One region of the Undibacterium sp. SXout20W genome, then DNA from elsewhere that is predicted to be linked to it. Evidence: predicted binding sites of a transcription regulator. Region 1 holds the regulator's gene; each other region holds the start of a gene.
The links. Region 1 encodes HrcA, which represses chaperone genes, less so after heat shock. Its sites were predicted from a motif close to TTAGCACTCNNNNNNNNNGAGTGCTAA; they were not measured.
Positions count from the first base shown of each region.

Region 2: groES (co-chaperone GroES) is a predicted target of HrcA. The motif match lies at 6,324-6,350, and genes of this name have one in related genera.
Region 3: rpoH (RNA polymerase sigma factor RpoH) is a predicted target of HrcA. The motif match lies at 7,129-7,155, and genes of this name have one in related genera.

Region 1 is NZ_JBMPPH010000002.1:202,008-210,221, forward strand. Features, by position in the region: gene ACO0K1_RS02525 (NAD kinase) at 1-480, opposite strand, end outside; gene ACO0K1_RS02530 (HAD family hydrolase) at 555-1,241, shown strand; gene hrcA (heat-inducible transcriptional repressor HrcA) at 1,286-2,305, shown strand; gene ACO0K1_RS02540 (response regulator) at 2,317-2,706, shown strand; gene fur (ferric iron uptake transcriptional regulator) at 2,839-3,270, opposite strand; gene ACO0K1_RS02550 (outer membrane protein assembly factor BamE) at 3,347-3,910, shown strand; gene dapB (4-hydroxy-tetrahydrodipicolinate reductase) at 3,923-4,729, shown strand; gene ACO0K1_RS02560 (MotA/TolQ/ExbB proton channel family protein) at 4,739-5,434, shown strand; gene ACO0K1_RS02565 (ExbD/TolR family protein) at 5,471-5,896, shown strand; gene leuS (leucine--tRNA ligase) at 5,981-8,214, shown strand, end outside.
Region 2 is NZ_JBMPPH010000004.1:111,501-119,714, reverse strand. Features, by position in the region: gene ACO0K1_RS04040 (LytR/AlgR family response regulator transcription factor) at 1-416, shown strand, start outside; gene ACO0K1_RS04035 (GNAT family N-acetyltransferase) at 482-1,018, shown strand; gene ACO0K1_RS04030 (sulfurtransferase) at 1,098-1,994, shown strand; gene ACO0K1_RS04025 (hypothetical protein) at 2,209-2,649, shown strand; gene ACO0K1_RS04020 (DUF2145 domain-containing protein) at 2,649-3,452, shown strand; gene ACO0K1_RS04015 (GGDEF domain-containing protein) at 3,557-4,807, opposite strand; gene ACO0K1_RS04010 (ABC transporter substrate-binding protein) at 4,804-5,946, opposite strand; gene groES (co-chaperone GroES) at 6,425-6,715, shown strand; gene groL (chaperonin GroEL) at 6,766-8,214, shown strand, end outside.
Region 3 is NZ_JBMPPH010000025.1:44,966-53,179, forward strand. Features, by position in the region: gene ACO0K1_RS13345 (cytochrome c oxidase subunit 3) at 1-798, shown strand, start outside; gene ACO0K1_RS13350 (twin transmembrane helix small protein) at 907-1,107, opposite strand; gene ACO0K1_RS13355 (SURF1 family protein) at 1,177-1,941, shown strand; gene ACO0K1_RS13360 (SCO family protein) at 1,925-2,563, shown strand; gene ACO0K1_RS13365 (COX15/CtaA family protein) at 2,566-3,648, shown strand; gene cyoE (heme o synthase) at 3,650-4,534, shown strand; gene ACO0K1_RS13375 (SCO family protein) at 4,537-5,124, shown strand; gene ACO0K1_RS13380 (substrate-binding periplasmic protein) at 5,163-5,936, opposite strand; gene rpoH (RNA polymerase sigma factor RpoH) at 6,168-7,058, opposite strand; gene ACO0K1_RS13390 (cell division protein FtsX) at 7,388-8,214, opposite strand, start outside.

The sequences.
Region 1 (8,214 bases):
CACCATGCCGGAGCCTGCGCCACGCGCAACGACGATATCGTTAAAAGCGACACCGCTAAAAATTTGATTACCTTCGCGTACCACAATGGCCTGTAGCAAGCTACGTCGCTCAGAAACATACTTCCCTTGCAGCATCTCGCTGATGACGGGAATCATTCGATCCAATGGAATATCGGTAATGAAGCCGAGTCTGCCTTGGTTAATCCCGATCAGGGGCACGTTGTAAGGCGCGAGTTGCCTCGCAATACCCAGCATCGTTCCATCGCCACCGACCACAATTGCCGCATCTGCTGTTTTTCCTATGTCCACGACGGACATCGATGCGAGTCCCTCAATTTGAATATAACTTGCCGTTTCTGCTTCCAGAACCACGGTATGTCCGGCATCATTCAGAAAACGTGCCAATTCGTACATCGACTCAGTAATGCCAGCCGCATTATATTTACCAACTAGTGCAATTGTTTTAGCCTGAACAGTCATAGAAAATGAGGGGTGACGTGATTCGTCAGATTAGACCATAATTACGCCAAAAATGAACTAACTGAGTGCACGATATGACAATTAAAGCGGTATTGCTCGATTTAGACGACACCTTGTGGCCAGTGGCGCCGGTCATTCAGCACGCAGAAGCTACTTTGTACGCCTGGATGCAGGAGCATGTGCCGAGTGTCACCGCGAACTATGACATCGCGTCTTTACGCGCCAGGCGCCAGGCTCTGGTAGCAACAAATCCGCGATTTAGCTTCGACTTATGGGCTTTGCGCCATCGTTTGCTGCAAGATGTATTTGTACAGCACGGTGAGGATGGTGCCAAAGCAGATCACGCCATGGCGGTGTTTGCGGCAGCACGTAATCAGGTCAGTCTTTACCCCGATGTGACTGCGGCCTTGACACAGTTAGGGCAAAGGGTCAAATTGGGTACCATATCGAATGGTTTTGCTGATTTGCAAGCGATTGGGTTGGCGTCTTATTTTCAGGTATCGATTGCCGCTCATCAGTTCGGCTGCGCAAAACCGGACCCGCGGATATTTCATGCCGCGTGCGACGCGCTGAGTTTGTCACCAGCGGAAGTGTTGTATGTTGGTGATGACTTATTACTTGATGTACAAGGAGCGCAAGCAGCCGGTTTGCAAGCAGCATGGATGAACCGGCGCGGGGTACCGACTGAGGAGGTGCGCCATCAACATATCAAACCAGATGCGGAATTTAACGATTTGCATGATTTGTCACAATGGTTATGAAATTCCTTATGTTCATATTGGCTTGGCTGGAATAAAATGCACTTATGCAACTTGATATTCGTGCCCAAACATTGTTAAAAGCGCTCGTTGAACGCTACATCGCTGATGGTCAGCCTGTAGGGTCGCGTGCTTTATCGAAAATTTCTGGTCTTGAGCTTTCTCCTGCGACCATCCGTAACGTGATGGCCGATCTCGAAGAGCTAGGTTTTGTTGCTAGTCCGCATACGTCGGCGGGTCGTATTCCGACCCCAAGAGGCTATCGCGTTTTTGTCGACGAGTTGCTAACTGTGCAAGAAATTGACGAAAGTGCATTAAGTTCGCGTTTGCAGCCTGGTTTTTTAACGCAGCAACCGCAAAGAATTATAGCTAATGCGGCGCAGATACTTTCGTCGTTATCGCAGTTTGCTGGTGTTGTCATGACGCCACGTACAGAATCGATTTTTCAGCAAGTCGAATTTTTGCGCTTGTCTGAAAAGCGTATTCTGTTGGTAGTTGTTGCCCCTTCTGGCGATGTACATAACCGTTTATTGTTAACCGAGGCGGATTACACACCTGGGCAATTGGTCCAGGCAGCAAATTATCTGAATCAGAATTTCAGCGGTCTGAGTTTTGATCAGGCGCGTTTGCGTATTAATAGTGAATTGCGTCAATTACAGTCTGACATGACGAGCCTGATGCAGGCTGCCGTCGAGGCGGGTAGTGATGCATTGGCTGAGCAAGGCGAAGAAGTCGTGATTTCTGGCGAGAGAAATTTGCTTAATGTGCAAGATTTATCTTCAAACATGGATTCTTTGCGGAAATTATTTGACATGTTTGAGCAAAAAAGTGGCTTAATGCAACTATTGGATGTGTCGAGTAAAGCAACGGGCGTGCAGATTTTTATTGGCGGCGAGTCGCAGTTGGTGCCAATGGATGAGATGAGTATTGTTACGGCGCCTTATGGCGTAAACGGCAAAATCGTCGGGACTTTAGGTGTGATAGGCCCGACGCGAATGGCGTATGAGCGGGTTATTCCTATTGTTGATATCACTGCTAAATTGCTTTCTAATGCTTTGAGTCAGTAGAAAGGTTCATTATGTTGAAAGAAAATGTCTCTATCGTGTTGATTGATGATAACGATATTACCCGCGAAGTGTTGAGGGTTGTCTTGCGTAGCGAGGGATATAACGTTGTCGGTGAAGCAGCTGATGGCGGCACAGGTTTGGAACTAGTATTAAGACACAGACCTAATCTGATCTTGTTAGATGTGGTGATGCCTAAAATTGGTGGTCTGGAAATATTGCCTAAAATTAAAGATATGCTTCCTGAAGCGATGGTCTTGATGGTGACCGCAAGCAAGGACAGTGAAACAATTGCCGAGGCAGTTAAAGCGGGAATACATGGATTTATCCTGAAGCCGTTTAATGCACAAAAAATTATTGATACCGTTGGCGGGGTCGTTGCCAAGATCAAGCCAAAAAATTAAATCGTTCGCGTTTTTTGGATTTTTGTTTCTCTCAAAATAAATTTCTTGAAGGTTTTAGAGGGTGGCGGATTGCACCCGCCCCTCAAATTCTGGCAAGTTCGTCTTCCTGGAAGCGCCGATCGGTCGCTTCGCTCAGTTTTCTTTGTGCTCGCAATTTTCTTTGGTGCAACTTCCGTAAATCGCCAGTGAATGGTCGGCAATTTTAAAGCCCCTGTCCAAAGCAATAGTTTGCTGTCTTTTTTCTATTTCAGCATCGAAGAACTCTTCTACGCGGCCACAGTCTAAGCAGACGAGATGATCGTGGTGAGAACCCTCGTTCAGTTCAAAAATAGCTTTATTGGTCTCAAAATGATTGCGGTGGAGCAGGCCAGCCTGCTCAAATTGCGTGAGTACACGGTACACTGTTGCCAGTCCGACATCCATGTTTTCGTTCAGTAATATCTTGTAAACATCTTCAGCCGTCAGATGTCTTACTTTGCTATTTTGAAAGATTTCAAGGATTTTTAGTCGTGGCAAAGTCGCCTTCAGGCCGCTTGCTTTGAGATTTGTCGTGCTGTTTGTCATGTTTTCGGTCAAAAGATGTCTATCTGCTTTATGATATCGGGTTTTAGGGCATATTGCTCAAATACTGAGGGTACCTATGCGATTGTTGTTTTCGAAATTGAATCAAGCAAATGCTTTACGTTATACAAGTATGGCATTGCTGGTGAGTCTGTCCGCTTGCGCGTCCAAAACGTCTGTCCTCGCCGATCAGAATGCAAACGCACCTGACACGGTGGTCAACACCGCTAGTGGGACACAAGTATATACGCCAACTGGGGTCAAAAAATTCCTAGGGTACATTTCACCTTATCGCATTAGTGTGCAACAAGGTAATTTCGTCTCCGAAGAAATGATGGCGCAAATCAAAGAAGGAATGACGCGTGAGCAAGTGCGCTTCGTTCTTGGTACGCCGTTGCTGACAGATATGTTTCACGAAGATCGTTGGGATTTTCCATTCCGTCTGACTAAACCAAAAGGCGAGCAAGTATCAAGTCTGGTGACGATTTATTTTAAAAATAATACCGTGTCAAAATTTGAAGGCGGCAATTTGCCGACGGAAAAAGAATATTTGGCGCGGATTACTGAATCTGCCTTGGGCTTAGAAAAAGTTGAATCGTTGAACGATATCGATGGCAATCCTAAGAAAAAAGATAAAAAATAAAGAGAATCTAGTATGACAGTATTAAAAGTAGCCGTCGCTGGCGCCTCAGGGCGGATGGGGCAAATGTTAGTCGAAGCCATCGTTGCGGCAGCGGATCTGCAATTGAGCGGCGCGCTGGATGTTGCTACATCGCCTGCGTTGGGCGTTGATGCGGGTGCGTTTCTTGGAAAACCGACCGGTGTCAAGATTGAGTCTGATTTGTCGGTTGGATTGGCAGATGCTGATTTCTTGATTGACTTTACCCGTCCAGAAGGCACTTTAAAACATCTGGCTTACTGTGCCGAGCATGGTATTAAGATGATTATTGGCACCACAGGTTTTGACGACGCGGGCAAAGCGACGATTGCCAAAGCAGCAGAGAAAACTGCCATCATGTTCGCGCCGAATATGAGCGTTGGCGTGAATGTCACGCTCAAATTACTAGAAATGGCGGCAAAAAGCTTTGCGACGGGCTACGACATCGAAATTATCGAGGCGCACCACCGTCACAAAGTCGACGCGCCATCTGGTACGGCATTGAAAATGGGCGAAGTGATCGCCGATGCGCTGGGTCGTGATCTGAATGAGGTCGGCGTGTTTTCTCGCGAAGGCGTAACTGGCGAACGTGATCCTTCATCGATAGGGTTTGCCACAATACGCGGTGGCGACATTGTGGGTGATCACACAGTATTGTTTGCAGGTATTGGGGAACGCGTTGAGATTTCACATAAATCGTCAAGTCGCGTCACTTATGCCCATGGTAGCTTGCGCGCGGCACGCTATCTGGCGGATAAGCCAACTGGCTTGTTTGACATGTTTGATGTGTTAAATCTGCGCTAACCCGCTTTCATGCAGAACGCAATCGCGCACTATTGGCAGCAATCGGATCAATTTGGGCATGCCATTGCCTATTTGTTATTCATCATGTCGTTAGCTTGCTGGACGTTGATTCTCGCTAAAGCGTGGACGTTTTGGCGAGTTCGTCAGGCAGCCGGTAAGTTGGGTTCATTCTGGCAGGCGCCATCGATCAATGACGCTGTGACCTTGTTACGGTTCAGCGATAAAGAAAAATTGTTCGTATCGTTGGCACAAACCGCGGTCGATGCTGCCGAGCCACAGCAGTATTTCGCGACCCTGTGTGCAGATCGTGACGTCAGTGAAGTGTTGACGCGGGCGCTACGTCAGGCATTGCAGAATGCGACTATCCGCCTTGAAAATGGCTTGACCTCATTGGCGTCGATCGGTGCAACGGCACCATTTGTCGGACTATTAGGTACGGTCTGGGGGATTTATCATGCTCTGACCAATATTTCGCTTGAGGGCGCAGTGCAAATCGATCAACTGGCGGGGCCCGTGGGCGAGGCGCTAATCATGACGGCACTTGGTTTGATGGTGGCGATTCCAGCAGTCTTGGCATTCAATGTGTTTAACCGAATTAATCGCATTTCTCTGGCTGAATTAGATGGTTTTGCGCATGATTTGCATGTTCACTTGAGTCGGCAACGTGAGCAAAATAGTCATAGAGCATCTACTCAAGCATCGTAAGCAACTTAAGCATCTCAGGCATTGGGCTAAAGTCAAATGGCATTCGGTCAATTTCAACATGGCAACGCCTCGAAACCGCTACCAACCATGGTAGACATTAATGTCACTCCCATGGTGGACGTGATGTTGGTGTTATTGGTGATATTTATTATTGCCGCACCGCTGATGACGCCAGTGGTTAAGCTGGATTTACCAAAAACGGTCGCTAAGGCTTCTCCGCAGCCAATCGAGGCATTGCATATTTCTATCGATGCCGAAGGGCAAGTATTCTGGAATGATCACCGCATCGACTTTCCGGCACTGGAGTTGAAATTGGCAGAGGCTGGGCGTCAAACTTCACCGCCCGATGTGCAATTGCGAGCAGATCAAGCCACACGCTATGAAATGATTGCCAAACTGATGGCAGCAGCCCAGGCAAAAGGTCTCAATAAAATCTCTTTTGTCACCGATACCTCAAAGTGAAGCCTCGGCTTTGCTCTAAAAAGACGCTTAACCAGTTATAATCTAAGGTTCTGAGTCATTTTCGCACCTATCTCCGGTCACGCCATGCAAGAAAAATATACTCCCTCCGACGTCGAACAAGCGGCGCAATCCCATTGGGAAAAAATTGATGCCTATACGGCAACGGAAAACGACCCTCGTTTCCCGAAAGGCAAGTATTACGCCTGCTCCATGCTACCTTACCCTTCCGGTAAATTGCACATGGGTCACGTCCGTAATTACACCATCAACGATATGTTGGCACGCCAGCTACGTATGAAGGGCTATAACGTCCTGATGCCTATGGGGTGGGATGCTTTCGGTCTGCCGGCGGAAAATGCCGCGATTGCGTATAAAAAATCGCCAGCCGCATGGACGTATGCGAACATTGAAGACATGAAGTCACAAATGCAACCGCTGGGTCTGGCATTTGACTGGTCCCGCGAAGTGGCGACTTGTGATCCAGATTACTACCGTTGGAATCAATGGTTGTTTTTGAAGATGCTGGAAAAAGGTATCGCTTACAAAAAAACGCAGGTCGTCAATTGGGACCCGATTGACCAAACTGTGCTCGCGAATGAACAAGTCATTGATGGCCGTGGTTGGCGCTCGGGCGCTTTGGTTGAAAAGCGCGAAATTCCAGGTTACTACTTCGGCATAACCCAATATGCCGACGAATTATTGGATAGCATAGAAACGCTCGATGGGTGGCCAGAACAAGTCCGCACTATGCAGCGCAACTGGATCGGTAAGAGCGAAGGCGTACGCTTTGCGTTCACGCATCAGATCACTGACGAATCTGGCGCATTGGTGCAAGACGGTAAAATGTTTGTCTTCACGACGCGTCCAGATACGATTATGGGTGTGACATTCTGCGCGGTGGCGGCAGAGCATCCGTTGGCGACTTTGGCTGCAAAAAACAATCCGCAACTCGCCGCTTTCATTGAAGAATGTAAAGCAGGCGGTACGACGGAAGCCGAAATGGCAACCAAAGAAAAAGAAGGTCTGCCTACCGGTTTGTTTGTGACGCATCCTTTGACTGGCGAACAAGTTGAAGTCTGGGTTGGTAACTATGTGCTAATGACCTACGGCGATGGCGCTGTGATGGGCGTTCCGGCACACGATGAGCGTGACTTTGCGTTTGCAAAAAAATACAGTATCAAGATCAAGCGAGTTGTTGCAGTAGAAGGTGAAACTTTTACGACCGACACATGGGTAGACTCCTACGGGGATAAACAACGCGGCGTCATGATCAATTCCGGCAAATATGACGGTCTGAACTTTAAAGCCGCCGTCGATGCAGTTGCTGCGGATTTAGTTGCTAAAGAATTAGGCGAAAAGAAAACCACCTGGCGTTTACGTGACTGGGGTATTTCACGCCAACGTTACTGGGGCACGCCAATTCCTATCATCCACTGCGAATGCTGCGGTGATGTACCTGTGCCTTATGAAGATTTGCCAGTGGTCTTGCCAACCGAATGTATTCCTGACGGTTCCGGCAATCCATTGAAAACCCACGCCGAATTTTTGAACGTGCCTTGTCCAAAATGCGGCAAACCAGCGCACCGTGAAACCGATACGATGGATACCTTCGTGGATTCGAGCTGGTACTTCATGCGTTATACCTGCCCGGATGCCAAGACAATGGTCGATGAGCGCAATGATTACTGGATGGCGATGGACCAGTACATCGGTGGTGTAGAACACGCGGTGTTGCACTTGTTGTATGCGCGTTTCTGGACCAAAGCGATGCGCGATCTGGGTCTGGTGAAGATTGATGAGCCATTCAAAAACTTGTTCACGCAAGGAATGTTGCTCAATGAATCGTATTTCCGTGAAGAAGCAAACGGCAAAAAAACCTGGTTTTATCCGAATGAAATCGAAGTTCAGCACGATGACAAAGGTCGCCCGATTTCTGCGATCTTGAAAAGCGACGGTCAGCCTGTACAAATGGGCGGCATTGAAAAAATGTCGAAGTCCAAAAATAACGTCGTTGAACCAAAAGATATCATTACCCAATTCGGTGCTGATACGGCGCGATTATTCACCATGTTTGCAGGCCCACCGGATCAAAGCGCGGCATGGAGCAATAGTGGTGTCGAAGGCGCATCGCGCTATTTGCGTCGTTTGTGGGCAAATGCCCTGCGTTTATCAGGGACTGTTGCCGCGGGAACGACAGCGCCGGCAAGTTATGCTGCAGACGTTAAAGCCTTGCGTCGTGAAGTGCATCTGACCTTGAAGCAAATCGATGGTGATTACGACCGTTTGCAATACAACACGGTCGTTTCTGGTGCGATGAA
Region 2 (8,214 bases), on a different contig from region 1:
GGAATCAACTGGAACAAGTCATCGCACAATTACGTCAGTTGCAGCAAATCAACATCCACCATCCAATTCATCGTAACGCACCGCATGCGGAAAAACTGGCCGTTATCCGTGCGGCGGTAGGTAACACTATTCGCCTGATTCCAATCGAAGACGTCTTGTATTTTGAAGCCACAGATAAATATATTAACGTAGTAACGACCGACAACTCTTCGTTAATTCGCAGTAGCTTGCGCGATCTCTTACCCCAACTCGATAGCACTCTGTTCTGGCAGATACATCGGAGTACGGTGGTGAATATCAAACGGGTACAAATGGCGCATAAAGATGAAACCGGTAAAATCACCTTAAAATTAAAGGATAGCAACGACAAACTCAGCGTCAGCCGGGTCTACGCACATTTGTTCAAACAAATGTAAGCTAAAATTGAGACCAGGTTTCATTCCAGCTGCACCTACAGTTGTACCTTCAGGAAAAATATTCAATGACTTCAGATTCTGCGGCGCCTCAAACTACTCAAACCACTCAAACTGCGCAAACTAGTCAAACAACGAACGCTGCCCAACTTTCTCAATTGGTATGGCAATGCTTACCTTTTGCAGAACTCAGCAATATACAACTTCATCGGATTTTTGCGGCACGTTCTGCTGTGTTTGTTTTGGAACAAAATTGTGTCTATCAAGATATTGACGGCAAAGACCCGCATTGCCATCATTTAATTGCCTGGGATGAGAATGGCGACGTCGCGGCTTATATCCGCATCGTTCCAGCGGGATTAAGCTTTGCAGAACCCTCCATAGGCCGTGTCCTCAGCACACAAAAATGGCGCGGTACAGGCATAGGTAAATTGTTACTTGTCAATGGCATTGCACATTTACGGCAACTTTATCCGCAAGCACCAATTCGAATCGGCGCACAGGCCTATCTGGAAAAATTCTACGGCAGCTTTGGCTTTAAAACCGTCAGTGACATGTACCTGGAAGATGATATTCCACACGTCGACATGTTACTCGCCGCATAAATCAAAAAAAGGTTTGAGCAAATAGTACGCATTTTCAACTATAATGCTGACAAATCAATGACTTACTGAATTTATTATTATGCCGGTAGCAACACTTTCTCCAGAAACACCCTACGTCAATATCTCTGCTTACAAATTTATCACCTTCAATGACACCGCTGAAAAGCGGCAGGCGTTCATCGATAAATGCACAGAACTCAATCTCAAAGGTACTATTTTATTGACCCCCGAGGGTATCAATATGTTCCTGGCCGGCTTGCGTCATGAAGTCGATGCGTATATGGATTGGCTACATGCTGATCAACGGTTTGCTGACATTGTTGCTAAAGAAAGTTTTTCCGATCGCCAACCGTTCACCAAATTATTGGTCAAACTGAAAGCGGAAATCATCACCATGCGTATGCCGCTGATTAAACCTGAAGAAGGTCGTGCGCCGTTTGTTGAAGCAAAAACCTTAAAACGTTGGCTGGATCAAGGTCATGATGACAATGGTAAGCCTGTCGTCATGGTGGATACGCGCAATGATTTTGAAGTGGACGTGGGTAGTTTTGATAATACGATTGACTATCGCATCACAAAGTTTACCGAGTTTCCTGCGGTCATTGAAGCGAACCGTGAAGCCCTTAATGATAAGACTGTTGTCACTTTTTGCACCGGCGGCATTCGCTGCGAAAAAGCGGCTATTCATATGCAAAACATTGGATATGAAAGTGTTTATCAACTGGAAGGTGGCATTCTGAAATATTTTGAAGAAGTTGGTGGTGATCACTACCACGGCGATTGCTTCGTCTTCGATTATCGCACTGCGTTGAATCCGCAATTAGAGGCCACCGATACCAAACAGTGTTTTGCCTGTCGCGCCGTCGTCACACCACGAGAACAATTGTCACCGTGGTATGTACCCGGAAAATCCTGCCCTCACTGCAAAAAAGAATCCACGGAATCGTCAATTAACGACATCGCACAAGAAAATTGAGTTTGACTGATTTAGGTTCAGATTAAGACTTAAAAATCGCCTTGCATTGAATAAAATGCGCGGCGATTTTTTTTGACCATTCAGCATCGATGCAACAGCGGAGCATCAATTTTTACGACTTTCATTTGCAAAAAATGCGACCTGATAAAAACTATTTGAGATTTTTACATTTATTCGCCATTGTTAGCATCATTAACAAAAATCCGGAGACGACATGCTCATCAAATCAAATAAATGCCAAACGTTGCTGGTATGCAGTTTGCTATCAGCACTGATTGGTTACGCACCAGCGACCAACGCAGCAGACTGCTTGTCGTGTACACCCTCAACGGCATCGGAAACCTTGTCAATGGGTGCAGGAATGGTCGTTGCGGGCACGATGTCCACCGTCGTTGGCTCAGGCGCCGTTGTAGTGACGAGCGTAGAAACAGCCGCAGAGGGCATGACTGTCGTACTGAAAGCGTCAGGGCAAGCGGCAAGCACGACGATCAAGTTGTCAGGTAAAGCGATAGAAAAATTAGCGATCGCCAGCGGAACCTTGGTGGAAGTCAGCGCCACGACGACAGGATATTTATTGATTGCGTCGGGAAAGGCGATTGCTTTTATTCCAAACGAAGTTGGGAACGCGCTTTTGCATCATAACAAGGTGCAATAATGCCAAAGAAATCAATGCCAATCATCTTACGCACAATCTTGTGTGCGATTGCTTTGTTCTCGACGTCAGCCAGTTTTGCAGGACGCCCTTGTGAAGCGCCCTCATATGATGCGCACAAAGTCATGCAAGCGCTGGAATTGGCACAAAAAACCAATCTACGACTGATCGATAGTAAAGCGGATATCGCGCTCATTGCACGTGTTGGTCAAGATCTGTCCAAATACCATTTGCGCTATTCTCATCTTGGTCTGGCAAAACGTGAGATGGATGGACGTTGGTCTGTGATTCACGAACTTAATGACTGCGGCACTGCCAATTCAGGCTTATTTGATGAGGGATTGGGAAACTTCTTTCTCGATGATATGTTTGCATTTGAAACGCTGATACTCATTCCAAAACCGGAATTGCAATCAAAACTTCGTACAATTCTTGAAAATGGCAAAGCAAAAGCGTTGCATGATTCTCATTACAATATGCTGGCTTATCCATTTTCTGTACGCTATCAAAATTCGAATCAATGGGCGCTAGAAGTCTTTGCGGCTGCAATGGCGCAAGGCATCAACATCAATAACCGTCAACAAGCGCAAGCCTGGTTAACATCCGCCGACTATCATCCTGACGTGCTGCACATTGATACCTTAACGCGTTTAGGCGCACGCATGTTTCGCGCCAACGTTAGCTTTGATGACCATCCATTTGATCGTCGCATGTCTGGCCTGATCGATACCGTCACGGTCGAATCCATCGTTCGCTTTATGGAAGGACGTGATAGCACGACAGATAAAATTGTACTTGGACTTTAATTTCACAACCAAGCCTGAACGGGTCAGAACAAGTCAAAAAAAGTCACAAAAAGTCACACCAATGACCTTCTTGAGGCAACAATAAGACATGCATGAGACGTCCATCACGCCGGTTTCTGTGGCCGAACCTGATTGCGGCCACCGGTCTTTGCCGCATATAACCATTCATCTGCCCGATTCACAAGATTATCGAGATCGTCGGTTGCCGTTTTTTGAGCAACGCCAAAGCTGGCCGTGATTTTTAATTTTTCACCGTTGCCAATCAATACTTCGAGATCATGTTCGACACTGCGACGCATGCGCTCGGCGACGTCAATCGCAGAAGATAAACGCGTCTCCGGTAACACCACAACGAACTCTTCTCCACCATACCGAACGATCCAATCGATATCAGTTCTGATCTCGTCCTTCAGCGTTTGAGCAAAAGCAATCAAAACCTTATCACCGGTAGAATGTCCGTATTGGTCATTGACTGATTTAAAATAATCAATATCACAGAATACGATGGACAAAGTTCTGTCATAGCGCTTCGCACGTTGCATTTCACCCGGCATCCGTTCATTAAACAATAAACGGTTGTAACAGCCAGTCAAACCGTCCGTAATCGATAATTGTTTAAGCGACTCCATTGCTCTTTCGAGCTGCATAGTACGCTCTATGACTAAAGCGTCCTGATGAAGGATGTGCTTTTTGATACTGTTTTGCATAATTTGAAAGCCTTCAAGCACCAGATCAATTTCACTGTATGCATGCGCTTCTGGCAGATCCATCTGTGAGCTTCCTGATAATTGGTCGGCCTGAATATTTCTGACATAGTTGGCTAACTGACGCATCGGACGTTCAAGGTCTCGACGCAAAATAGCGACCACTGCTGTCAAAATAAAAATAGCAAGCAGCAAGACCTCCACGGTCACAAGAAAAAAACTCTGGATGAGCTCATGGTGCAAAATACTTGTGTCAATCACCAAGTCCATCGTCCCTACCGGCACTGCGTTTTCAAGTGGCGAGGGTATATCAAATACCACGTGTCGTCCGCTAGCCGCAACATTAGCATTGCCGCCCACAAAAATTTGCCCTGAACTGGCCTTGATCGTGACATAGGCGATCGACGTGTTTTTTAAAATGAGTACTATTTGCTTTTGTATTGTCTGAGGCTCAATGTCCCAGATCGCAACGCCCAATAGCGGCAGATGGGTATCCGCGACATCTCTCACCGTCGAGTTAAAATTTTTCTCAATCGACGTGTAGTTAAACCATGCTTGGACACTGCTAAAAACAAGTACACATAAAAGTACCCACTTAAAAACCCGCCGTATCAATAACGTGGCGATAGGTTGTAAGGTAGTCGAATTCATTTTTGTTTTTCGCTTTGCATCAATATTTGCCTGAAGCTAAATTCATATTTTTTGACGTTGGCGTTATAGACTTTACTAAACTGCCTGAAGTCGACGTGTTCAAAGTTCAAACCGCCAAATAAATGGTAAAAGCGATGCGCACTTTCTTTGTCAAATAAGATGAACATGGAACGATCTAACTCGAGACCTTCGTCAGTAAAATCCTTACTGTGGTCATAGTCGTACAACATCACAAGAGCAAATGCACCAGCGACAAAGTGTCCTCCCGCTAATGCAGTCAGGCTGCCGTCTTCAATCGCGGTTAAGGCTTCTGATGACGTATTAACGCCGCTGAATAACGAATCCTTCCCGGGAACTCCGCCGATAGCGCGCCAGCTTTCCATCGCGCCAAATGCCATCTGATCATTACCGGCCCAAACCAGATGTTTACCGGGATATCGTTTATACAGCCATTCGCTTTGTACTTTTGCTTTGGTTCGACTCCATTCACCATAGACCTCTTGATCTACAACCAAATTTTTCGCTTCCGCAATAGCCCGCCGCATGCCGTTATTGCGTTTAAAGGAAGTCGTTGTCGTCCGATCGCCGGCGATCACGAGCATATGTAACTTGCCATCAGGGGCATATAAATGCATCGCTTCGCCGCGCTGAATAAGTTCACGTGCTGTCAAATAGCCAGCTTCTTCTGATTTAGGTTCCAGGGAGCCAAGCCACCCTTTATAAATCTGGCGCGGCCCCGCCACCGTGTCGCGCTCATGCGGATCAGAGATACCGCTGAAGGCAAAAAACGTTTTGATCTTAGCCGCATCAAGGATACGCATCGCTTCCATACCTACCGCATAATCATTTGACAAAATGACATAATCCGGGCGATTACCTGGGCCGCGGGCAGCGATCTCTTTTGCGATGGTCAGCGTTTTCAGATGGTCGCGTTCTGAATAGAGAATTTCTAATTGCACGCCTAAGCTGTGTGCGGCAGCAGACATACAATGTGATGCAGTTACCCAATAAACTTCATCGGACTTTCCGGGATTGAGAAACGTCACAGACATGCCAAAACTAATACCTGGCAAAAAGACGAGAATCATTCCTACAAGCGACATACAGCGATGCCAAATACAACGATGCCAAATTTTCATATTTACTCCCTACATTCGAAATGCCTCAACATTTGCAATTCGAATTTTGAATCAGGCACGGTTAGTTTTAGGTATTACCAGATAATCCGTCGTGGACGAGTCGGCCTCCTCTAAAATCAAATTTACTGTTTACTCATTCGCTATAACCGTTACAAGGCTTTATTTTGTACGCTTTTTTACAAAAAATTGGCTTCTTCACAAAAAATCACAATTTAAGAAATTGTTTTTTTAACATTTTTATGATGCCTAGCGCTTCTAATTCACCTCAATAATTGCTTATTTTCATTTCGTCAAAAAATCCTAAGTCATTGTTTTTTAAGATTTAAATAAAATCTTCATTTTTTGATCCTTGAAATACCAGCACCTCGCCCATATAATTAGCACTCGTTGGGAGAGAGTGCTAACAAAGTCTTTCCCCAGCTTAAATTGAATTCAATAGTATTCCCTCGTAATTACTCGCAAATTTAAAGGAGCTTGTATGAACCTTCGTCCCCTGCACGATCGTCTGATCGTTAAACGTCTGGATCAAGAAACAAAAACTGCATCCGGTATCGTTCTGCCAGACGCAGCAGCAGAAAAACCAGATCAAGGTGAAGTATTAGCCGTTGGTACAGGTAAACAATTGGACAACGGCACTGTGCGCGCCCTGGAAGTTAAAGTTGGCGACCGCGTATTGTTCGGTAAATACTCTGGCCAAGCTGTCAAAGTTGACGGCAATGAAGTGTTAGTTATGCGTGAAGAAGACATCTTCGCGATCGTACAGAAGTAATTCCTGTATCCCTAAGTATTTAGATATCCACAAGATTTCGGAGAAATAACATGGCAGCTAAACAAGTAATTTTTGGCGATGACGCACGTGCGAAAATCGTTAATGGCGTAAATATTCTGGCAAACGCAGTTAAAGTAACACTGGGCCCTAAAGGTCGTAACGTTGTTCTGGAACGCTCTTTCGGCGCGCCAACAGTGACTAAAGACGGTGTGTCAGTCGCTAAAGAAATCGAACTCAAAGACAAACTGGAAAACATGGGCGCGCAGCTCGTGAAAGAAGTCGCTTCCCGTACTTCTGACAATGCTGGTGACGGTACAACAACAGCAACCGTATTGGCACAAGCAATCGTTCGCGAAGGCTTCAAATACGTTGCCGCTGGTTTCAACCCAACCGACTTGAAACGTGGTATCGACAAAGCAGTTGTGGCTATCGTTGCAGAAATCAAAACTCTGTCTAAGCCAACTACAACCAACAAAGAAATCGCTCAAGTTGGTTCTATCTCTGCAAACTCTGACCAAAACATCGGCGACATCATCGCTCGTGCAATGGACAAAGTAGGTAAAGAAGGCGTGATCACAGTTGAAGACGGTAAATCTCTCGACAACGAACTCGACATCGTTGAAGGTATGCAGTTTGACCGTGGCTACCTGTCACCATACTTCATCAACAATCCAGAAAAACAATCCGTTATCCTGGAAAACCCATTCGTTCTGTTGTTCGACAAAAAAATCTCGAACATCCGTGATCTGCTCCCAGTTCTGGAACAAGTGGCAAAATCTGGCCGCCCATTGTTGATCATCGCTGAAGATGTTGATGGTGAAGCACTGGCAACTTTGGTTGTGAACAACATCCGTGGCATCCTGAAAACAGCTGCTGTTAAAGCGCCTGGCTTTGGTGACCGTCGTAAAGCAATGTTGGAAGACATCGCTATCCTGACTGGCGGCCAAGTAATCGCTGAAGAAGTTGGTCTGACACTGGAAAAAGCAACTCTGGCTGATCTGGGTCAAGCTAAACGTATCGAAATCGGCAAAGAAAACACAACAGTGATCGACGGCGCAGGTCAGGCTATCGGCATCGAAGCACGTGTTAAACAAATCCGTGCTCAGATCGAAGAAGCAACATCTGACTACGACCGCGAAAAACTGCAAGAACGCGTTGCCAAATTGGCAGGCGGTGTTGCTGTGATCAAAGTTGGTGCTGCAACTGAAGTAGAAATGAAAGAGAAAAAAGCACGTGTTGAAGATGCATTGCATGCAACTCGCGCAGCCGTTGAAGAAGGCGTTGTTCCTGGCGGTGGCGTTGCTCTGTTGCGTGCACGTGCAGCTGCTGGCGTCATCAAAGGCGACAATGCTGACCAAGAAGCCGGTATCAAACTGGTTCTGAAAGCAATCGAAGCACCATTGCGCGAAATCGTTGCAAACGCTGGTGGCGAACCAAGCGTTGTTGTTAACGCGATTTTGAACGGCTCAGGCAACTTCGGTTTCAATGCTGCGAATGAC
Region 3 (8,214 bases), on a different contig from region 1:
CTGGCGGGTTTTTCATTATTGCTCACCATGTTTGGCGCATCGGCCTGGGTCAATGGACAAGACTGGGGGCCATATGCTAATGGCGTCGGTATTTTCCTGACATTAGTGGTGTTGTATAACTGGTTTGGTGACGCGATTGCTGAATCTGAAGGCGGAAAATACAGTGATCGTATCGATACTTCATTCCGTTGGAGTATGAGTTGGTTCATTTTCTCGGAAGTCATGTTCTTCGGCGCGTTCTTCGGTGCCTTGTTTTATGCTCGTAGTATTTCTATGCCTTGGCTAGCTGATCTGGATCATAAGGTATTGTGGCCAGACTTCTCCGGACAATGGGGTAACACCGGACCGGCTGGAACCATTGACGCATTCAGAACGATGACGCCGTTCCCTATCCCAACAATCAATACCGCATTGCTGCTGACTTCAGGCGTTACTTTGACGATTGCACATCATGCTTTGCGTGAGGGACATCGCGCAAAAACGGCTTTCTGGCTGTTTGCAACGATTTTGTTAGGTGCAACTTTCATGGGTTGCCAGGCCTATGAATATATTGAGGCTTACCACGAACTGAACCTGAAATTGACATCAGGTATTTATGGTTCCACTTTCTTTATGCTGACAGGTTTCCATGGCTTCCATGTCACTATGGGGGCAATTATGTTGTCAGTGGTGCTGTACCGCGTTATGAAAGGACACTTCACACCTGAGCAGCATTTTGCCTTTGAAGGCGCAGCTTGGTATTGGCACTTTGTTGACGTTGTTTGGTTGGCGCTGTACGTCGTCGTTTATTGGTTATAAATCACTGATTAAGCGCCAGGACCTCAAAAGCCGCACTTACTAAGTGCGGCTTTTTCATGAGACATCGGTGAGGTTTGAAATCAAATAGTTGTCAAAAAAAGTGTTGGCTTATCTGATACCGGTTGGTTGTATCAGCCCAAAGTGATGCGCAATCAGGATCAGTAAAAACAACGTCACTGAAAAGCCAACACGAAATGCCAGGGCTTTAACAGTGCGGTTGCTTTTGCCCTTGTCTTTCATTAAAAAAACCAAGGCTGAGCCCATACTGAATATAATCAGAAAAAAAGCGATAGCGACGAGAATTTTCATGCTTAAACTTTGCTAAGACGTCATACTAGGGTGAATAATTTTCCATTGTAATACTTTAGTTAAGTAGACATGTTTATTTCCTTTCGGTTGAAATTTTTCCCCTTTGTCGCGACTGTTGTGGTTGTCAGCATAGGTATTAGCCTGGCGCAGTGGCAGACGCGACGTGCACTTGAGAAAGAGCAGCTAGCCGCACAGATCAGCGAGCGTGCACGGCAATCCGCATTGCCAGTTGCTGCCGATCGCCTCGTATCATCAGTACCTATATTTAGTAAAGTTATCGTACGCGGTGAATTTGTTGCACAATGGCCTTTGTATCTGGATAACCGTCCGATGCAGGGAAATGCCGGTTTCTATGTGCTGATGCCGTTTCATATCGAGGGCTCCCAGCGATATGTTTTAGTTGCCCGAGGTTGGCAAGCACGCAATCAACACGATAGAAAAGCATTGCCGGCTTTGACAACACCTGAGGGGTCTCTCGAGATTGAAGGCGTGATTCACGATAAACTAGATCGCGTGATGCAATTAGGTCAGCCGGATCCTTTGAAGCCAGCTGCCATCTTGCAAAATCTTGATTTGAATAATCTGGCAAAGCAAACAGGCTTAGCATTTGAGTCTGTGATTATCGAACAAACTTCGGATGCCCCTGATGGTCTTTTGCGTCAATGGCCTTTGCCTTCAGCGGGTGCCGAAAAGCATAGAGCTTACGCATTTCAGTGGTATGCCTTGTCCGGTATGGCATGCCTATTTTTTGTAGTGACAGGAATTCGTCGTGGAAAACACACAGTATCAACCATCAATAACAAAGCAGACACCGACAATGCAGCAAACAGTTAATGCCACCCATTCTACAAATATGCCTGACCGTGTTAAAGGACGCTGGAGATTATTTTTAATCATTGCGATCTGTGCCGCACCGATGATTGCATCCTACATTTCGTATTACATCATCAAGCCAACAGGACGCACTAATTACGGTACGATTCTCGATCCACGCGCATATCCTACACCTGACCTGAAGGCGAAATTGTTAGGTGAAAATACAACACCTACTACCCTGCAAAAAACAGGGTTAGAGGCCTATCGCGGCAAGTGGATCATGCTGAGTATTGACAGTGCTGCCTGTGCTGATGCCTGTCAAAAGAAATTAATTGACGTTCGGCAGCTTCGTTTGACGCAGGGTAAAGATATGGACAGGATAGAGCGCGTCTGGCTCCTCACAGACGAGCAGCCAATCGCTACTACCTTATTGCGCGAACATGATGGCATGCATGTTTTGCATGTCGACGAAAAAGCCCTCAAGGCTTGGCTGCCGGTGACTGGTGAGACGCAAATTACCGACCATATTTATCTGATTGATCCTTTGGGTAATCTGATGATGCGTTTTCCTAAAGATGCAAATCCTAACCTGATCAAAAAGGATTTGACTAAGCTCTTACGTGCTTCGGCAATAGGCTAGTTATGTGGCTACAACTCGCTCTGACTGCACTCTGCGTGGCGGTGATTCCAGCATGTATTGTATTTTTTTCAAAAGAAAAGAATAAGCATCGCAAGTTGGTCGCGGTCACGTTGGCACTCACATTTGAACTCATCATGTTTGGTGCCTTCACCAGACTGACCGATTCTGGACTGGGTTGCCCTGATTGGCCGGGGTGCTATGGGGAGGCAAATCCCTTATTATCGCATGCGGAAATCAAAGCAGCTGAAATAGCCTTGCCGCAAGGGCCGGTGACGATCCAGAAAGCCTGGATAGAAATGGTGCACCGCTATTTGGCGATGAGCGTTGGTGTTTTAATTTGTGCGCAAGTCTTACTGGCGTGGACGCGCCGCAAAATTACCCGGATTTCACCTTGGTTAAGTACCTCGACATTGCTGTGTGTCTGTGTTCAAGGTGCATTCGGCGCCTGGACTGTCACCCTCAAGTTGCAGCCAGTGATCGTGACAACCCATCTACTGCTAGGGATGAGTCTTTTGGCGCTGCTAGCAGCGGTGCTTGAGCAGCACAATCCAAGCCCGGTTCATATGAAAAAAAGCCATATCAAACCAATGGTCTGGCCCGCCACGCTTGCTTTGATTCTACTTTTCATACAGATTGCCTTAGGTGGGTGGGTTAGCACTAACTATGCGGCGCTTGCTTGTCCAGATTATCCCTTGTGCCAAGGTCAGGTCCTGCCAAATATGGATTTCGAACACGGATTTAGTCTTTGGCGACCGCTAGGGATGACCGCTGGCGGTGACTATTTACCGTTTCCTGCTTTGGTCGCAATACACTGGGTGCACAGAAATTTTGCGCTACTCGTATTAGCGGTTGTTAGCTTTGTGGCATGGCGTGCCTTACACACAACGAATTTTGAGGGGTTAGGAAAGAAATTGTTAATGGCGATTATTGTGCAATGCCTGATTGGCGTGTCCACGGTGCTATTTTCATGGCCCTTATTACTAGCGGTTTTACATAATGGTGGCGCTGCAATGCTAGTGCTTTTGCTGACCATGTTAAACTACCGTGTTAGGCATGCAAGCCGTGCCGCAAGTTTAGTGATTTAACATGACAACTCTCAGTTTGCCTTCTAATCGTCTTGCTCAATATTGGGCTTTGACCAAACCGCGCGTTACCCAATTGGCGGTATTCTGTGCCGTTATTGGCATGTTTCTCGCTACCCCGGATCTACCCGATTGGCGTGTTGTTGTTGCGGCGACTATCGGTATCTGGTTGTTGGCGGGGGCCGCGTTTGCCGTCAATTGCCTGGTTGAACGAGAGATTGACTCACGTATGGCGCGTACTGCACGCCGAGCTACCGCGCAGGGAGAAATCAGCGCATTACAGACCTTGGTGTTTTCCGGTGTTATCGGCGGTATAGGGATGTGGATACTGTATGCAATGGTCAATCCACTGACGATGTGGCTGACTTTTGTGACGTTTGTCGGTTATGCAGTGATTTATACCATTATTTTGAAGCCAGCAACTCCGCAAAATATCGTCATTGGCGGCTTATCTGGTGCCATGCCGCCCGCATTAGGCTGGGCCGCTGTTGCCAATGATGTGCCCATGCAGGCTTGGTTAATGGTACTCATCATCTTCATATGGACGCCGCCACATTTTTGGGCGTTGGCAATGTATCGGCGTGATGATTATGCCCGCTCTGGGTTACCGATGTTGCCGATTACACATGGCATGGAAATCACGCGTCTGCACATTTTTCTTTATACGATCGCTCTTTTTGCCACGACCATGTTGCCATACGCTGTACACATGAGTGGCTTGATTTATTTATTCAGCGCGGTGGTGCTGGGTGGTATTTTCTTGAGCTATGCCTGGAAAATGTATCGAAATTACACCGACATTCTTGCTCGTAAAACGTTTACTTACTCGATCATTTATCTTTCTTTGCTATTCGCTGCTTTGTTGATTGATCATTACCTGAAGTTCTGAGCATGTTAAAAAAAATTCTGGTTCGCTTGTTGACTATAAGCCTGATGGCATTGCTGGCAGCATGTAATGCGCCTGCCGAAAAATTTGAGAATACCGATATCACAGGGATTGATTACGCCAAGGACTTTTCCTTGACCGATCACACTGGCAAAATACGCACGCTGGCAGACTTTAAGGGCAAAGTCGTTGTCATGTTTTTTGGCTACACGCAATGTCCAGATGTTTGTCCTACGACGATGTTGGAAATGGCCAATGTGATGAAACAATTGGGTTCCCAGGCTGACAAGGTGCAAGTGGTTTTCGTGACAATTGACCCGGAGCGTGACACGCAAGCTTTATTGGCTTCTTATGTCCCAAACTTCGATGCGCGTTTTTTAGGGATGTACGGCGACGCTGCCGCAACGGAAAAAATCGCCAAAGATTTTAAAGTCTATTACCAAAAAGTCCCTGGTAAATCCGCGACTAGTTACACCATGGATCATACCGCTGGCAGTTATGTGTTTGACACCAACGGCCACATTCGTTTGTTCCTGCGAAATGGTCAAGGCATAGAACCGATTGTGCACGACTTGAAATTGCTCCTCAAATAATTAAAAAATTTAATCTGAGGATAAGTTGAAGAGGTAATTTACGGTTCTATCCCACTTGCCATAAATTCTTCTTCATATTTTTTTCGAAGTTTTACCAAGTCACCAGAAGTGATAAGTGATTTGATCGTAGCGGAGATTTTCGGCGCCAAATTTTTATTCGCTGGCGTCAAAATATTATAGTTATCAAAACGTGCCAGATCACCAACCAGTTCCATCTCTTTGAGATCGAATTTTTTAATGAAATAACGGCTATTTATTCTAGTATCGATAATGACGTCCACTCGATCTTTCTCGAGCATTTTATATAAATTGTCGTGACCATTGGCTATTTCCAGGTTTTCTACTCCCATTGTCATCTGCTTTAAGTAGAGGATTCCTCTGACGATACCGACTCTGTATTTTTTGAGATCTTCTTTACTATTTATTTTGATACCCCTATTCGATTTGGCTATGGCTGAAGCCGTAAAATAGTAATAGGGCGGGTCTACTCTTTGGAGTGGAGGATTATTTTCTGCGTAGGTATCGATTCGTGCGACTTCGCCATCGACCATGCCACTGGTTGCCATCATTGTTGCTCTGGCGTTTGGCACAGGTTGAACTGTCAGTGTTAGCCCGGCGCGCTTGTAAATATCAGTCAGTATTAGTGAGGCGATAAGCTGGTCGCAGTTACCCTCCGCGCGCGTGAGCCTGACTTCTTGCGCAGACAACAAGCTGCAGAATGTTATTCCACAGACTAGTATCAGTGGGCGAACGATTGCGGCTAAAGCCATAAAATCCTTAAAATTTATTAGACTGAAAGATAAATTCAGCATTTATCTCAGAGTGCCGCTCAAGAAAGCAATTTCCAGAATAGGAAATGTGATCTAGCTTGTCAATGAGACAAATAAGTTTTTCGATAATCAAATAAATGCTCTGTTGGTATCTTAATGTGCGTTGGTGCAGCATTGGCATCTGGCTTGAATGGCGTTGAAGCTACTTCTGTTTTTAAAAATAAAAAAGCACTCCGAAGAGTGCTTTGTTGAACCGCTCGAAGGCAGGTGGCTTTATGCGTAGCTTGCTAAAGCGCCCTTCATTTTTTTCAAAGCAGCACTTTCAATTTGACGAATACGTTCTGCGGAAACGCCATATTCATCGGCAAGCTCGTGTAGAGTAGCGCCTGAACCGTCATCATTTTTTAACCAGCGTGATTCAATAATGTGGCGTGAACGGGCGTCAAGTTTGGATAACGCGCTTTCCAATCCTTCACTTTGCAAACGGTCGTATTGACGAGTTTCCAAAACACGGGTTGGCTCATCGGACTCCGTTTTCAAATAGGCGATAGGCGCGAATTTTTCATCATCGTCATCTGTCGGCGCATCGAGTGCAATATCGTGACCGGATAAACGCATTTCCATCTCGATGACTTCTTCGCGTTTGACATCAAGTGTTTTTGCCAGTGCATCAATTTGTTTCGGAGACATGGTCTCCAAACCTTCTTTGTGACTGCGCAAATTGAAGAACAGTTTGCGTTGTGCCTTGGTGGTAGCCACTTTGACTAAACGCCAGTTTTTCAGGATGTATTCGTGCATTTCGGCTTTGATCCAATGCATCGCATAGGACACCAGGCGTACGCCTTGGTCAGGATCGAAGCGTTTGACGGCTTTCATCAAACCGATATTGCCTTCCTGAATCAGATCTGCATGCGGCAGACCGTAACCCAGATAGCCGCGGGCGATAGAAACGACTAAACGCAGATGTGACATAACCAGCTGTTGCGCGGCACCGAGATCATTTTCCGCCCTTAAGCGTGTGGACAGATTGATTTCTTCTTCATGGCTGAGCATCGGTAGGCGATTAACGGCTGAGATGTAGGCGTCAATATTTCCGAGCGTGCCACTAAAGCCCAATGCCAGCGCAGTGCTGTCTGTTGCCGGGATAAGTTGTGTCGAAGTCATTGCGATGGTTCCTCCTCATTGCTGCCAGCTTCAATAAAAATATTAAAACCAAGCGATATAAGCCCTTATATTAGCACTCTCTGAAGAAGAGTGCTAATAGTTGGAATTGATGTTCAAATTTTTCTGCAGCAAGAAAAATTTGCCGCGTGGAAAGATGTTTTAACAGCAATTTTATCGTGCATGAAACTTGATTTTCGAGAAATCAATTGCGCTCTACAAGGCCACAGTCACGCAAGATAAAGATGTGAAAATGTAACAAAAATGTCCAAATAATGACTGTTTGAGTCACTTAGCCATAAAAAGTTGCATTAATTCTCGAAGATTCGCGCTTAGCTGGCACGAGAGAGTTGGCGGCGGACAGATAAATAGGCCCCGCATAATCCCAGCAACATGCTGACGGCCAATAAACCCAGGCTAGGAACAATACCCAACGGTGTCAGACGGAACTCTGATGCATACAGCTTGGCAAACTCAGCAATCGCCTGATTAAGTGGTCGTAGCGATGCTGCAATACCGCCCAGAGCCAAAATACCCGCTAACAAACCCAGTAAGGCACCCGTATAGTAGTAAGGGCGGTGAATGAAACTATTTGTAGCACCTAGCAAACGAGTGACAGAGATTTCTGCTTGATGGGAAATGACTTGCAAGCGAGTTGCATTAAACACAACCACAATTACGACCACACCCAACGTGATCGCCAAAAATAATAAACCCATTTGCAATATTTGAACTAAAGCGGCCAATCGTTTTACCCAGGCGGAATCGACTTGCACCACATCAACATCTTGCAAAGACTTTAATTGTTCAACCAAGCTATCCAGTTTTTCAGAATCGTTGTTAGAAAGCGACAACACATAAGCGTCCGGTAATGGATTGCCACCCAAGGTGGACAGCACTTCAGCAAGACTGGATGAATCTTGCATCGTTGCCAGCGCTTTTTCTTTTGGAATAAATGCCAATTTGCCGCTAATCGAATCTTGTTTGAGCAGGCGCTTGATTGGTATGGAAAGAGCCGTCGCACTCTCGCGTGTCGTATCTGGACTGACGAAAATACTGATTTCTGGTTCTATCGATAGTTGCGAAGAAATCGGCCGTATATTTTCAATTAGGGTAAGACCTGCGATCGGTAAAGCCAGCGCGATGGCGACGACTAAGA